Regions from separate parts of the Nocardiopsis sp. NPDC058631 genome, predicted to be linked through region 1. Evidence: riboswitches for the same ligand, from Rfam matches in the RefSeq annotation. Region 1 holds a riboswitch; the other holds the start of a gene.

Region 1 (7,282 bases):
GGGCGGGGCCTCCTCCTTCTCCGTCGTCCGGTGTCAGATCCGGATCGTGGTGGAACGCACGATCTCGAAGACCGGGTGCCGGTCGGCCTCGGCGGCGAACGCCTCGTCCGGGGCGTCCGGAGGCGCTTCGAAGTACGGTCCCACCACGGCGGCCCGCGGGTGGTTGACGTACTCCCTGAGCAGGGGACCGGCCTCCTCGGCCCCGATTTCACGCACGCTCACCAGCTCGATCCAGCCCCCCTGCCGCAGGGTCGCGAACCCGTCCTTGCGGAGGTTGCGCACCCAGTCGACCTCACCGTACGGGGAGACCAGGAACCTGCCCCGTTCGCTGTCCAGCACGTCGAGCGGGACGCTGCGCAGGAAGCCCGACTTGCGCCCGCGCGTGGTCAGCAGGTGGGTGGCGGGCGTACCCAGGCCGTACTTGACCAGGCCGCTGACGAAGGCGTTGGCGACCCGCCGTACCCGCGTCATCTCGAACCGCTTCGTCGGTTCGTTCACCATCTCGGCAACTCCCTCGGTCGGATGCTCCCCATTGTGGTGGGTCCGGGCGGTCGACGACACCGGTGGAGGGCCGCGACCGCGGTTCCGCGGCCGTAGCGCCCTCCCCGTCCGGCAGCCTCGGCGCCCCTCAACGGAACGCGGAGATCCCGGTCACAGCCTGCCCGATGCTGAGCGCGTGGATCTCCTCGGTGCCCTCGTAGGTGGCGACCGTCTCCAGGTTCACCATGTGACGCATCACCGGGTACTCCAGGGTGATGCCGTTCGCACCGTGGACGCCGCGGGCGGTGCGCGCCACCCGCTGGGCCGCCGCCACGTTCGCGAACTTGCCGAAGCTCACGTGGTTGTGGTGGCAGTCCCCCTCGTCCTTCAACCGGCCGATCCGGAGCGCCGTCATACCCGCGTGGTTGACGTCCACGACCATGTCGGCGAGCTTGCGCTGGGTGAGCTGGAACCCGCCGATGGGCTGTCCGAACTGCTCGCGGGTCATCGCGTACTCCCGGGCCGCCTCGTAGCAGGCGCGCGCGGCGCCGACGACACCCCACACGATGCCGTAGCGGGCCTCGTTCAGACAGGACAGGGGCGACCCCAGGCCCTTCGACGCGGGGAGCAGCGCGTCGGCGGGCAGGCGCACCCCCTCCAGGACCAGTTCGGAGGTGATGGACGCGCGCAGCGACAGCTTCCTGTGGATGACGTTGGCCGAGAACCCGGGGGTGCCGGTGGGCACCACGAACCCGCGGACGCCGTCCTCGGTGGCGGCCCACACCACGGCCACGTCGGCGACCGACCCGTTGGTGATCCACATCTTGGTGCCGTCGAGCACCCAGTCCGAACCGTCCCGGCGGGCACGGGTGCGCATGGAGCCGGGGTCGGAGCCGGAGTCGGGTTCGGTCAGCCCGAAGCAGCCGATCGCGTCGCCGGCCGCCATCCTCGGCAGCCACGTCGTCCTGTGCTCCTCGGAGCCGAACTTGTGGATGGCGGCCATGGCCAGCGAACCCTGCACGGACACGAAACTGCGCAGGCCCGAGTCGACGGCCTCCAACTCGCGGCAGGCCAGCCCGTAGGCCACGGCGCTGGAGCCGCCGCAGCCGTACCCCTCCAGGTGCATGCCCAGGAGGCCCAGGTCTCCGAAGGCCTTGGCCAGCCCGCGCGGGTCCGGCAGGGTGCCCGCGTCGAACCACTCGGCCACGTTCGGCAGCAGTTCGCGACCGGCGAAGCCGCGCACGGCGTCGCGGACGTCCCGCTCGGTGTCGGACAGTTCGGCGTCCAGGGCCAGGAAGTCGTGCGGGTCCGGGGCGGCGGCCTTGCGGGAGTCGCTCATGGGTGGGTGTCCCTTCGTGGTGCGGTCGGACGGGTGCGGCCCGGTGCGGGATGTGGGGGCCGCGGGCGGTCGGGTCAGCGCGCGGCCGGCGGCCCGGGGTCGGGCTGTTGGACGGCGCCGCGTGCGACCATCGCGTCCACGCGTGCCCCGTCCACGCCGAGTTCGGTGAGGATCTGGCGGGAGTGCTGTCCCAGCAGCGGCGGTGCCGTGAGCGGCGGGGGAGCGCTCTCCAGGCGGAACCCCGCCCGGACCTGTTCGAGGAGTCCGGCCGTGGGGTGCTCCACGGTGCGCAGGACGTCGTCGCCGTTGGCGTCGGCGGTGCGCAGCGCGTCCAGTACGCCCCGGACCCGCCCGACCGGGACGCCCGCCCCGACCAGCAGGTCCATCCAGTGGTCGGCCGGTTCGGCGCGCAGGACGCCGGAGAGCTCGCCCACCAGTTCGTCCCGGTGGGCCACCCGCCCCGGGTTGGTGGCGTAGCGCGGGTCCTCGGCCAGGTCGAGACGGTCGACGGCCCGGCACAGCCGCTGGTACAGGGCGTCGTTCCCGGCGGCGACCACGATCTCCGCGTCGGCGGTCGGGAAGACCTGGTAGGGGACGATCGTGGTGTGGGCGTTGCCGACGCGGGCCGGTTCGGCCCCCGTCACGAGTGCCTGCTGGGTGAGGTTGACCAGACCGGACAGGGTGGAGTTGATCAGCGACGTACTGACGTTCTCGCCGCGACCGGTCGCACGGGCCCTCATCAGAGCACCCAGGATCCCGACGGCGGCGTTGAGGCCGGTCAGCACGTCGGTGAGGGCGACCCCCACCTTGCTGGCCGGGCCGTCGGCCGGGCCGGTGGTCGCCATCAGGCCGCTCTCGGCCTGCACGACGATGTCGAACCCGGGGCGGGTGGCCGGTTCGTGCTCCGGGCCGAAGCCGCTCACCGAGCAGTACACGACGGCCGGGTTGAGCGCGCTCACCGCCTCGTAGCCGAGGCCGAGCCGGTCGATCACACCGGGCCGGAAGTTCTGGACGACCACGTCGGAGGACGCGCACAGCTCCTGTACGGCGGCCAGGCCGTCGGGGTCCTTCAGGTCCACGGCCAGGCTGCGCTTGTTGCGGTTCACCGACAGGAAGTACGCCGCCTCGCCGGGGCCGTCCCCGCCGTCGGCGGCGCCGGCCCAGGGCGGGCCCCACGCGCGCGTGTCGTCGCCGCGTCCGGGCTGCTCGACCTTGACCACCTCCGCTCCCATGTCGGCGAGGAGCATGGTCGCGTACGGTCCCGCGAGCACGCGGGAGAGGTCGGCGACGCGTACCCCCGCGAGGGGCAGCGGGGCGGCCGGGCCCGCGCCGGGCCCGTGGGCGCCGTCGCGGGGTCCGGAGGTGGACGGGGTGTCGGTCACGAGGGGTGTCACTCCTTGGCGTCGGGGCCGCCGGGCAGCTGGTCGCCCTCCCACAGCTGGTAGTAGGACTCCAGGCAGCGGCGCAGGGCCGTGGTCAGCGCGGCACCGGACTGGCCCGCGTACCGCGTCTGTACCCGTTGGACCAGCTCGGCGATGTCCTCGGTGACCGAGGCGCCCTCGACCAGGGCGCGGAAGAAGTCCTTGCCCAGGTCGGTGAGCAGGGTGGTGTCCGCGGCGACGATGCGGCCGTCCACGGTGTCCACGGCCAGGACCACCCCGAGCCGCTGGTACTGGGAATGGCTCGCCACCGAGTCGGGAAGACGGGCGTAGCCGGAGATGAGGACAACCCTGGGGTTGCGGAGAACCTGCTGGATACGGTCGTCGCCGTGCAACGGACACACCTCTCGCTCGCGGGCATGCGAAAACTCCAACGCTCTGGAGTCTCGCGCCTGGAGGGTGGCCGGGGGAAACCGGGCACCGGCGGCGTGAGGGCAGGCACCCCAAGTATGGCCCGACCGGATCGGCGGCTGTCAAGCGGGGCGTGGCCGAACCGCCCGGCGCACTCCCGGGGCGACCGTCCGTACCGCGCCGGGCCGGCCTCCCCTACCGGTGGCCGCTCCCGGCCGCGCGGCGGGCCCGCCGGTGCGTGCTCCTGGCCGGACAAGGGTCCGGCTGGTCCGCCCGCTGCGCGTGTGTTAATCTGCCTCCCAGGTCACGAGTACCAGCGTTCAGCCCCGGCTTGCTGGTCGGCAACCCTCCTTCCGCGGTGGGGTGCCCCGGGTGAGGACCAGGTCCCGACACATCCGTGTCAGACAAGCGCGGACCCCTGTGGCGTAGCCGTGACGGCACTCCTGTGGGTCCCACGACCCACAGAAGAGGTGCTTCATGACCGTTGTCAGCCCCATCCACACCGCGCGTTCGTTCCGTTCCGCCGCTACGGCCGGCCCCTCGGGCCGCCCTTCCGACGACACCGCCGAGTGCACGGTCGTCGCCTCGGACGAGGGCGTCCCCCTGGTCACCGGCGAGCGCGTCGAGTACGCGAACTTCGACTACGCCGCCAGCGCCCCCTGCCTGTCCCCGGTCGCGGACGCCCTGTCCGACGCGCTGCCCTACTACGCGAGCGTGCACCGGGGCGCGGGCCACCACTCGCAGGTGAGCACCGACGCCTACGAGCGGGCCCGGCGCAGCGTCGCCCGGTTCCTCGGCGCCCGCTCCGAACCCGCGGACGCGGTGGTGTTCGTGCGCGGCACCACCGACGCCCTCAACCTCCTGGCCCGCTCGGTGCCCGAGGGCTGCACGGTGGTCGTGTTCGAGACCGAGCACCACGCCGCGCTCCTGCCCTGGGAGCACCCCGCCGCCAGCGCCGGGACCGTGGTCCGTCTGCCGCTGCCCCCCACCGCCGAGGCGGCCGTCGAGGCGGCCCGCACAGCTCTGCGGGAGGCCCCCGAGGGCCCCAGGCTCCTGTGCGTGACCGCCGCGTCCAACGTCACCGGTGAGATCTGGCCGGTGACGGAGCTGGTGGCCGCCGCGCACGCCGAGGGCGCCCGCGTGGTCGTGGACGCCGCCCAGTACGTGCCGCACCTGCCGTTCAGCCTGGAGGCGACCGGCGCCGACTACGTGGCGCTGTCCGCGCACAAGCTCTACGCGCCCTTCGGCTCGGGGGTGCTGGCCGGACGCGCCGACTGGCTGCGCGAGGCCACCCCGTACCTGTCCGGTGGCGGGGCCACCCGACTGGTCACCGAGCACGACGTGGTGTGGAACGACCTCCCCGCGCGGCACGAGGCGGGCAGCCCCAACGTTCTCGGCGCCGTGGCGCTGGCCGCCGCCTGCGACACCCTCACACCGGCCACACAGGAACTCCTGCACATCCGCGAGTCCGCGCTGCTTGAGCGGCTGCGCGCCGGGCTGGCCGGCATCGGGGGCGTCACCGAGCTGACCCTGTGGGGCGACGAACACCCCAGGGTCGGCATCGTCTCGTTCACGGTGGACGGGTTGCCCGCCGACCTGCTGGCCGCCGCCCTGTCCGCCGAGCACGGCATCGGGGTGAGGGACGGCCTGTTCTGCGCCCACCCGCTCACCCGGCACCTGCTGCCGGAAGGCCACACCCAGGCCGTGCGGGCGAGTCTGGGAGTGGGCACCACCGTGGAGCACGTGGACCGGCTCGTCGGCGCGGTCGCCGACCTGGTCGCCCACGGGCCGGGCTGGGAGTACGCGGACTGCGACGGCCGCCTGGCCCCGGTCCCGGACCCGCGCAACGTGCTCTGACCCGGGGAGGGCACCCGCCGGCGGACGCCCCGGTGACCGCACCGGTCACCGGGGCGCGCTGCGCCGGGGACCGGCCGGGGCCCGGGATGGTGGTGCTGGCTGTAGCTTCCATCGAACAGCCCACAGCATGGTTCGCCGGGATCGCGCTCCGTAGTGTCGGCAGGGACGTGGACGGCCCGACGGGAGGCCACGTCGTTCCCTGACGCTCACCCGCGAGGATTCGCCATGCCCGCACCTTTCCGCACCCCCACGAGCACCGCTTCGGCCGGTCGGCCCCCCGCCGCGGGAACCCCACGCGGTCCCGCCGCCGCGGTCGCCCTCACCGCGGTCCACCGCACCTACACCGACGGTGACGGCCACGTGTCCGCCCTGGACGGGGTCTCCCTCAGCGTCCCCAGAGGAACCTTCCTCGCCGTGATGGGGCCCTCGGGCTCCGGCAAGAGCACCCTGCTCAACTGCGCCTCCGGCCTGGACCGCGTCACCTCCGGCACCGTCGAGATCGGCGGGAAGGACATCAGCGGGCTCCGGGAACCGGACCTGACCGTCTTCCGCCGCGACCACGTGGGGTTCGTCTTCCAGTCCTACAACCTGGTCCCCACCCTCACCGCGGAGGACAACATCACCCTTCCCCTGCGCCTGGCCGGGGTACGGCCGGACGCCGCCTGGGTCGACGAACTCGTCCGACGGGTGGGCGTGGCCGACCGCCTGGGACACCGGCCCCCTGAGCTGTCCGGGGGGCAGCAGCAGCGGGTCGCCATCGTGCGCGCGCTCGCCGCCCGGCCGGACATCGTCTTCGCGGACGAGCCCACCGGCGCCCTCGACGGAGCCACCGCCGACCAGACGCTGTCCCTGCTCCGGGAGATCGTGGACGACCTGGGACAGACCGTCGTCATGGTCACCCACGACCCCGCCGCCGCGGCCCGCGCCCACGACACGGCCGTCATGGCCTCGGGCCGCGTCGTGGACCTCCTGCACGCACCCGCCGCCGCGGACCTCGCCGGCCGCCTCGCCTCCCTGGGGACGGGCCGATGAGCGCCACCGCACCCGCAGCGCCCGTCGCGCACCCGGACACCGGGCCCCGCCCCGGCCCGGCCCCGCGCCGCGGGAGCAGCCGGCCCCTGTCCCTGAAGCTGGCCCGGGGCCGCGCCGCCTCCCTTGCCGCCGTCGCCGTCGCGGTCCTGGGGGGCTCCGCACTCGTCACGGTCGGCGGGGTCGTCGCCGACACCGGCGTCCGCTCCGTCGTCCCGGCCGACCGCCTCGCGGGCACGGACGTCGTGGTCGCGGCGCCCCAGAACCTGGACGTGCCGGAGGACCTCGACATCGCCCTTCCCGAACGCGCGCCCGTCCCCGAGGCGGTGGTGGCCGGGCTGGCCGCGCTGCCCGAGGTCGGCCTGGCCGTCGGCGACGTGGGTTTCCAGGCCGCGGTCCTGGGCGAGGACGGGCCCGTGGCCGGTGCCGATCCGCGCACCGCCGGGCACGGGTGGGCCTCGGCCTCCCTGCCGGGAGGGGGTGCGCTGACCGGCGAGCCCCCGCGCGGCCCCGGCGAGGTGGTGCTCGACCGGGCCGCGGCGGAGGCGGCGGGGGCCGTGGTCGGCGGCGAGGTCCGCCTCGTGGCCGGAGGGCAGGTGTCCGCGTACCGCCTGACCGGGATCCTGGACACCGCGGCGCCCTCGATCCTCGTGGACGACGCCACCGCCGCCGACCTGGCCGGACGCTCCGACGGTCCCCGTGCTGGCACCGTCGACCTGGTCGGCCTGCACGCCGCGGAGGGCGTCACCGCCGCCGAGCTCCGCTCCGCGGTGGAGGCGAGCGCCGT
Region 2 (7,282 bases), on a different contig from region 1:
CGGGGATGGCCCGTACGACACGCCCGAGGGGATTCGGTGAGGATCCGGTGGAGAACGCAGCCCGCAGGGGTGAGACCGCTGCCCTCAGCGGGTACCGCGTCCATGTGACCGAAAAGAGAAGAGGGACAAGGGTTCAGAGTTGGATGCCGAGCTGACGTGCGTTGCGCTGTCGGCGGCGGTCGGCGCGAAGCCGACGCAGGCGCTTGACGGTCATCGGGTCGAAGGCCAGAGCCTCGGGGCGTTCCACCAGCCCGTTCAGCAGTTGGTAGTAACGGGTCGCGGAGAACCCGAACTCGTCACGGATCGCCTGTTCCTTGGAGCCCTCGAACTTCCACCACTGGCGTTCGAAGGCGAGGATGCGCTGTTCGCGTTCGGCGAGGGCCGACTGACCGTCTCCGGTCGGACCGATATTCGGCATGGGACACCCCCTGGACGGGAAATTGGTTTGTCCGGATCGGCGCGACTCATGCTAGCGACTCGCCATGCCGTACGCGGACCCCGAAACACAGGACTGGCACCAGGGATACAGTTACGTTTTCTACCCCCGAGGCCACTTGTCCACGCCGGAATCCTGTGCTCGTGACAGGATTGTGGAGGTCCGGGGAGGGCCGCGTGGAACGTCGACCGCATCGTTCGAGGGAGCCAGACGTGCTCGGGGGCAACAGTCGTGACAGGACACACACACGCCATGTTCGTGGCGCAACCGCCGCGGCATGCGCGGCCGTCACCGTCCTCGGCCTGACGGCGGTCCCCGCCGCGGCCGACGGCCAACCGGACTTCCGACCGGAGCAGTGGGGCCTCCAGTCGATCGGCGCACAGGAAGTGTGGCCGGACACCCAGGGCCAGGGCATCACCGTAGGTCTGCCCGGGATCTCCGTCTACGAGGACCACCCCGACCTGGTGGACAACCTCACGGTCGACACGCAGTTCGGGGAGGGCGGCGACCCCGAGACCGGCAGCGGAGCGGCGGCCCTGGTCGGGGGACACGGCCACGGCATGGACGCCGACGGCGGCGTGCTCGGGGTCGCGCCCGCCTCCACCCTCCTCGTGCTTCCCACCCAGGACGAGCTGGACGACGCCGTCCGTTTCGCGGCGAACGAGGGAGCCCAGGTCATCCTGCTGCCGGAGACGGACGGATCCGTCGACCTGACGGACGCCACCCGGGAGGCCGTCCAGAACGGCGCGCTGGTCGTCGGCCCGGCGGGGGGCGGCGAGGACGCCAGCGTGCTCACGGTCGCCGGAACCACCGAGGGCGGCGACCTCATCCCGGGCTCGCCCGCCGCCGAAGGGGTCGAGCTGACCGCTCCCGGCGCCGACCTGGAGACCGCCGGACCGGACATGGGACAGGTCCAGGTCACCGGTACCCCCTACGCGGCCGCCGTGGCCGCCGGTGCGGCCGCGCTGCTCCGCGCCGACTACCCGCAGCTGCGCCCCGAGCAGGTCCGCGAGGCCCTGGTCCAGGGCGCGCAGCAGGGCCCCGGCGGGCTGCCCGCCCTGCACCTGCCCACCGCGCAGGCGCAGGCGGCCGATACCGCCCAGGACATCCCGCTGATCGACGAGGACCTCGTGAACGAGGGGGAGCAGTCGCAGGGCGTGCCCGTCTGGGCGTGGTTCCTCACGGTCGGCGCCGTCCTCGTCCTCGGGGTCCTCCTGCTGGTCGTGTGGCTCCGCCGCTCCACCGCCGACCCCTACGGGGTGAAGGCCGAGCGCCGCGAGGAGGACGCGCAGATCGCCGCCGAGCGCGCCGCCGAGGCCCCGTCCAACGGCCGCCGCAAGCAGAGGGGCGGTCGCCGCCGCAAGACGCGCGGCAACTGACCGGCCCCTGCGCCCGTCCCCGGGGCGCCGACGACCACTCGGCGCCCCGAAACGCTCCCTACCGGCGGCCCGAATCCCGCGGGAACCCCACGACCCCCTCGGAGGGCACCCTCCGGGAGAGCTCTTCGTGAGCCCTCGGGGTGGGAAGTGTTGCGGGTCGTCACCCAGGTCACACAGCCTGTGATGTAACGTCTGCGCGTGCATATGTAAGCACGCCCGGACGCTCTTGACGCGGGCACGCGAGGGGACAAGGCTTTGGAGAATGTCACCCCTTGAAGCATCGCCGTTGCCCTCACGAGGTGCTCCGCGGGTCGGGTCCTCACCCGAGTCCCGCAACCTCGTCAACGGCCGTGTCCACATCTCTGAGTACGACGCCAAATGGCCCTACCTCTTCAAACGCGAGTCGGCGAAGGTGCGCGCCGCCCTCGGTGACCGCGTCCTCCTCTTCGAACACGTCGGTTCCACCGCCGTCCCCGACATGGCCGCGAAGCCGTGCGTCGACCTGCTGCTGGTCGTCGCCGACCCCGCGGACGAGTCCGCCTACCTGTCCGACCTGGAGGCCGCCGGGTACTCCCTGGTGATCAGGGAGCCCGACTGGTACGAGCACAGGGTCCTCAAGGGCCCGGACATCAACCTCAACCTGCACGTGTTCGGTGAGGGATGCGCGGAGGTGGAGCGGATGCGCCTCTTCCGCGACCACCTCATCGCCGACGCCGACGCGCGCGAACGCTACACCGCGGTCAAACGCGAACTGGCCGAACGCACCTGGAGCCGCATCCAGGACTACGCCGACGCCAAGACCGCCGTCGTGAAGCAGATCCTCGCCGAGGCACAGGCCCGGCGGACGGCGCTCTCGGGCAGCTGACCCGCGTGACGCGGTGCGGGGCGCCCCCGCCGCGAGGAACACCCCCGGCCCCTCCCGGGGGCCGGGTCCCGGCGCCCGCCCCGACCCGCCGCGCTCAGCCCAGGGAGCGCAGCTGGTCCTGGAACCACCGGCGCGGAGGCAGGGCGACAGCCGCCTCGGCCAGCCCCTCCCGCCGCTTCCTGCGCTCGTCCTCCGGCATCGACAGGGCTTGGTGCAGCGCCTCCGCCGTCTCCAGGGTGTCGTAGGGGTTGACCAGCAGCGCGTGCCGTCCCAGCTCGTCGGCGGCGCCCGCCTCGCGGGAGAGCACCAGCACCGAGTCGCGCTCCGACAGCACCGGCCCCTCCTTGGCCACCAGGTTCATGCCGTCCCGGGTCGGGTTGACCAACAGGACGTCGGCCAGCTGGAACGACGCCAGCGAACGCGGGTAGTCGTCGTTGACCTCCAGCACCAGCGGCGTCCACCCGGGGGTCGCGAACTCCTCGTTGATCTCCTCGGCGGTCCGCAGCACCGAGTCGGTGTACTCGCGGTACTCGGGCACGTCGCCCCGGCTCGGGTAGGCGAACGCCAGGTGCGTCACCCGGCCCCGCCACTCCGGATGGGCGGTCAGCAGCTCCCGGTACGCCTCCAGGCCGCGCACGATGTTCTTGGACAGCTCGGTGCGGTCCACCCGCACGATGAGCCGCGTGTCGCCGACCGTCTCCTCCAGGGTCCTGCGGCGCACGGCCACGGCCGGCTCGGCGGCGCTCTCGCGCAGCCCCTCCTCGTCCGCCCCGAGCGCGTGCACGCCCACCGCGATGAGCCTGCCGCCGTACTCGACGGTCCTCTGCGTGAAGTCCACCTCCGCGCGCAGGATCTCGGCGCAGCAGCGCAGGAACGCGTCCGCCCAGCGGGGACTCAGGAAGCCCAGCCGATCCGCACCGAGCATGCCCTCCAGCAGGTCGCGGGCGACCTGGTCGGGCAGCATCCGGAAGTACTCCGGCGGCGCCCACGGCGTGTGCGAGAAGTGCGCGATACGCAGGTCGGGGCGGCGGGCGCGCAGGATGCGCGGCACCAGCGCCAGGTGGTAGTCCTGCACGGCCACGCGGGCGTTGTCGGCGGCGCCGGCCACCAGGGCCTCGGCGAACGCGTTGTTGTAGGCGGTGTAGTCCTCCCACAGCCGCCGGAACTCCGAACCGAAGGACGGCTTGTTCGGGATGTCGTACAGCATGTGCTGCACGAACCACAGGGTCGAGTTGGCGACCCCGGTGTAGGCCCCCTGGAAGGTCCGCTCCGGGATGTCCAGCATGTGGACCCGCATGCCGTCGAGGTCGTACGCCAGGTCCAGCCGGGACTCCGGGGCCTCCGCCGCCGCCCGCCTGTCGGCGTCGGACAGGGCGGCGCACACCCAGATGCTGTCGATCTCCGTGGCCACGGAGATCATCCCGGACACGAGCCCGCCCCCGCCCCGGCGTTGTTCCAGGGAACCGTCCTCGGCGGTCGAGAAGGACACTGGTCCCCTGTTGGAGGCAATGAGGATCTGTGCCTTGTCCACGTGGTCGTCCTCTCGAAGCTGCGGATGGGGCGGTCGCTGCCGTCGGCGGTGGGGCGGAGCCCACGCGGAAGCGGGACGCATCTTATGTCTCGCCGGTCGGCAGCCGCCCCAAACCCGTCCGGGGCCGACGACGCGGGGCGTCACCGCCCCGAAACGGAGCACGTGCACACCGGGCGCGCTGACCGGTGGCGTCTCAGCATGTGAGCGAGATCGTGTTACCCGGATCACCAGCCGTGGAAAACCGGTCAACGCGTCCGTTACAGTGACGGTGCGGATCCGACAGGACCGCCCACAACTTCATATTGCTCATCCAGAGGGGTGGAGGGACCGGCCCTGCGAAGCCCCGGCAACCATCTCAGCGCGCACTACTCACGAACCCGTGAGGCGGCTGGGGCAGGTGCCAACTCCGGCCTGGGGACAAGGTGTCCGCCAGGAAAGATGAGGGGAGACGCCTCGCTATGGCGATGACCGCCACCGAACCCACCTCCGTCCGCGCCTTCGGCCCCGGAACCGCGCTCTCCTGTCGCGAATGCGGCCGGCGCTACGAGCTCACGCCCCAGTTCGCCTGCGAGTTCTGTTTCGGCCCCCTAGAGGTGGCCTACGAGTTCGGGAACGTCACCCGGGCCGACATCGAGAGCGGCCCCAACAACATCTGGCGCTACCGCTCCCTCCTGCCGGTCCCGGCCCACGTCGCCGAGCTGCCCAACATGGCCCCCGGCCTGACACCGCTGGTGAAGGCCGACCGCCTCGCCGCCGAGCTGGGCATCGACTCCCTGTACGTCAAGGACGACTCCGGCAACCCCACGCACTCCTTCAAGGACCGCGTGGTCGCGATCGCCGTCGAGGCGGCCCGCACCTTCGGCTTCACCACCCTGTCCTGCTCCTCCACGGGCAACCTGGCCGGTGCGGTCGGCGCCGCCGCCGCGCGAGCCGGGTTCGAGTCCTGCGTGTTCATCCCCGCGGGGCTGGAGGAGGCCAAGGTCGTCATGGCCGCCGTCTACGGCGGCAAGGTCGTCGCCATCGACGGCAACTACGACGACGTCAACCGCTTCTGCTCCGAGCTGATCGGCGACCCGGTCGGCGAGGGCTGGGGGTTCGTCAACGTCAACCTGCGCCCCTACTACGGCGAGGGCTCCAAGACGCTGGCCTACGAGATCGCCGAGCAGCTCGGCTGGCGGCTGCCGGAACAGATCGTCATCCCGATCGCCTCCGGGTCCCAGCTCACCAAGATCGACAAGGGCTTCCAGGAGCTGATCAAGCTCGGCCTGGTCGAGGACAGCCCGTACCGGATCTTCGGCGCCCAGGCCACGGGGTGCTCCCCGGTCGCGCAGGCCTGGGAGAAGGGCATCGACGTCATCCAGCCGGTCAAGCCCGACACCATCGCCAAGTCGCTGGCCATCGGCAACCCGGCGGACGGGCCGTACGTGCTCGACATCGCCCAGCGCACGGGCGGCTCCGTGGAGCACGTGAACGACGACGAGATCGTCGACGCCATCAAGCTCCTCGCCCGCACCGAGGGCGTCTTCGCCGAGACGGCGGGCGGCGTCACCACGGGTGTGCTCCGCAAGCTGGTGCGCGAGGGCAGGCTCGACCCCAAGGCCCAGACGGTCGTGCTCAACACCGGTGACGGGCTCAAGACCCTCAACGCGGTGGACGCCGGTGTGACCGCCACGATCAAGCCGTCCCTGAGCGCCTTCACCGACGCGGGCCTGGTCTGACCGCCGTCCCGGAAACCTCCGGCCACCCCGGAGGGCCGCCCGCCGGCCCTCCGCCCCACAGCAGAAGGAAGAACTCCGCCATGAGCGCCAGCGTCCGCGTCCCCACCATCCTGCGCACCTACACCGACGACGCCTCCGAGGTCGAGGCGAAGGGCGCCACCCTCGCCGAACTCCTCGACGACCTGGAGGCCAACTACCCGGGCATCCGCGCCCGCATCCTCGGCGAGGACGGCAAGGTGCGCCGCTTCGTCAACGTGTACGTCGGCGACGAGGACGTGCGCTTCGAGAAGGGCCTCCAGACCGAGATCGCCGACGGCGCCAAGGTCTCGATCATCCCGGCGGTCGCCGGGGGCTGCTGACCGGTTCGCCGCGCGCCGACCGGCGCCGGCCCGCACCGCCCGCGAGGGGGCGGCCCGTCATTTCCGCGAGACGCGGGAAGGCCGTGGCCGCCCCCTCGCCGCGTCCCGGCATCCTCCACCCGCTGTACGCGACCGACGTCCCGCTGGGGTTCGGCCCGTCCGGGGGCGTGTTCGGCGAGTACTCACCCTGCTGCGCGACGGGCGGTATCCGCAGAACACGGCCCTAGCAGGCACGAAGGGTGGCGGCGTCTGTCCGCTGAGCGCGGAAAACAGCTCACCATGGGTTGTATGTGCAGGTAGGGGCTGCTATGGGAGGAGGGGAAATCGTGACCACATCGTTTGCACTCTCCATGGCCGAGTGCTAAAAAGGGATCTGGTTAGCACTCGTCTTCCTAGAGTGCTAACCGGATCGAGGCTGCGAGACCGTGGCAACCGACAGCAGGGTTGTCGGTGCGCTCCGGTCGTCCGTCGCGGGCGCATGCCTCGTCCCATCGCGTATCAGCCCGGTCACGGGAGGACAAGAACTCAATGGCAGCCAAATTGATCGCGTTCGACGAGGAGGCCCGTCGCGGCCTCGAGCGCGGTATGAACCAGCTCGCGGACGCCGTCAAGGTCACGCTCGGCCCGAAGGGTCGCAACGTCGTTCTGGAGAAGAAGTGGGGCGCCCCCACGATCACCAACGACGGTGTCTCCATCGCCAAGGAGATCGAGCTCGAAGACCCGTGGGAGAAGATCGGGGCCGAGCTGGTCAAGGAGGTGGCCAAGAAGACGGACGACGTCGCGGGTGACGGCACCACCACCGCCACCGTGCTCGCCCAGGCCCTCGTCCGCGAGGGGCTGCGCAACGTAGCCGCCGGCGCCAACCCGATCAGCCTCAAGCGCGGCATCGAGGCCGCCGTCGCTCGCATCAACGAGGAGCTCGGCAACCTCTCCAAGGACATCGAGACCAAGGAGCAGATCGCCTCCACCGCCTCGATCTCCGCCGGCGACCCCC

The links. Region 1 has a riboswitch for S-adenosylmethionine ahead of ACFWTE_RS18845 (aminotransferase class V-fold PLP-dependent enzyme). Riboswitches for the same ligand answer to the same signal wherever they lie in the genome.
Region 2: another riboswitch for S-adenosylmethionine. It lies ahead of thrC (threonine synthase); the one in region 1 lies ahead of ACFWTE_RS18845 (aminotransferase class V-fold PLP-dependent enzyme).

The regions. Positions count from the first base shown of each region.
Region 1 is NZ_JBHXQY010000056.1:22,242-29,523, reverse strand. Features, by position in the region: gene ACFWTE_RS18865 (nitroreductase/quinone reductase family protein) at 34-501, opposite strand; gene ACFWTE_RS18860 (acyl-CoA dehydrogenase family protein) at 629-1,819, opposite strand; gene ACFWTE_RS18855 (CaiB/BaiF CoA transferase family protein) at 1,894-3,201, opposite strand; gene ACFWTE_RS18850 (DUF3870 domain-containing protein) at 3,210-3,593, opposite strand; SAM riboswitch class IV at 3,912-4,026, shown strand; gene ACFWTE_RS18845 (aminotransferase class V-fold PLP-dependent enzyme) at 4,087-5,466, shown strand; gene ACFWTE_RS18840 (ABC transporter ATP-binding protein) at 5,692-6,498, shown strand; gene ACFWTE_RS18835 (FtsX-like permease family protein) at 6,495-7,282, shown strand, end outside.
Region 2 is NZ_JBHXQY010000012.1:27,212-34,493, forward strand. Features, by position in the region: gene ACFWTE_RS06585 (DUF3263 domain-containing protein) at 134-418, opposite strand; gene ACFWTE_RS06590 (S8 family serine peptidase) at 649-1,815, shown strand; gene ACFWTE_RS06595 (GrpB family protein) at 2,078-2,680, shown strand; gene ACFWTE_RS06600 (trehalose-6-phosphate synthase) at 2,775-4,211, opposite strand; SAM riboswitch class I at 4,515-4,656, shown strand; gene thrC (threonine synthase) at 4,670-5,929, shown strand; gene ACFWTE_RS06610 (ubiquitin-like small modifier protein 1) at 6,010-6,288, shown strand; gene ACFWTE_RS06615 (hypothetical protein) at 6,372-6,515, shown strand; gene groL (chaperonin GroEL) at 6,817-7,282, shown strand, end outside.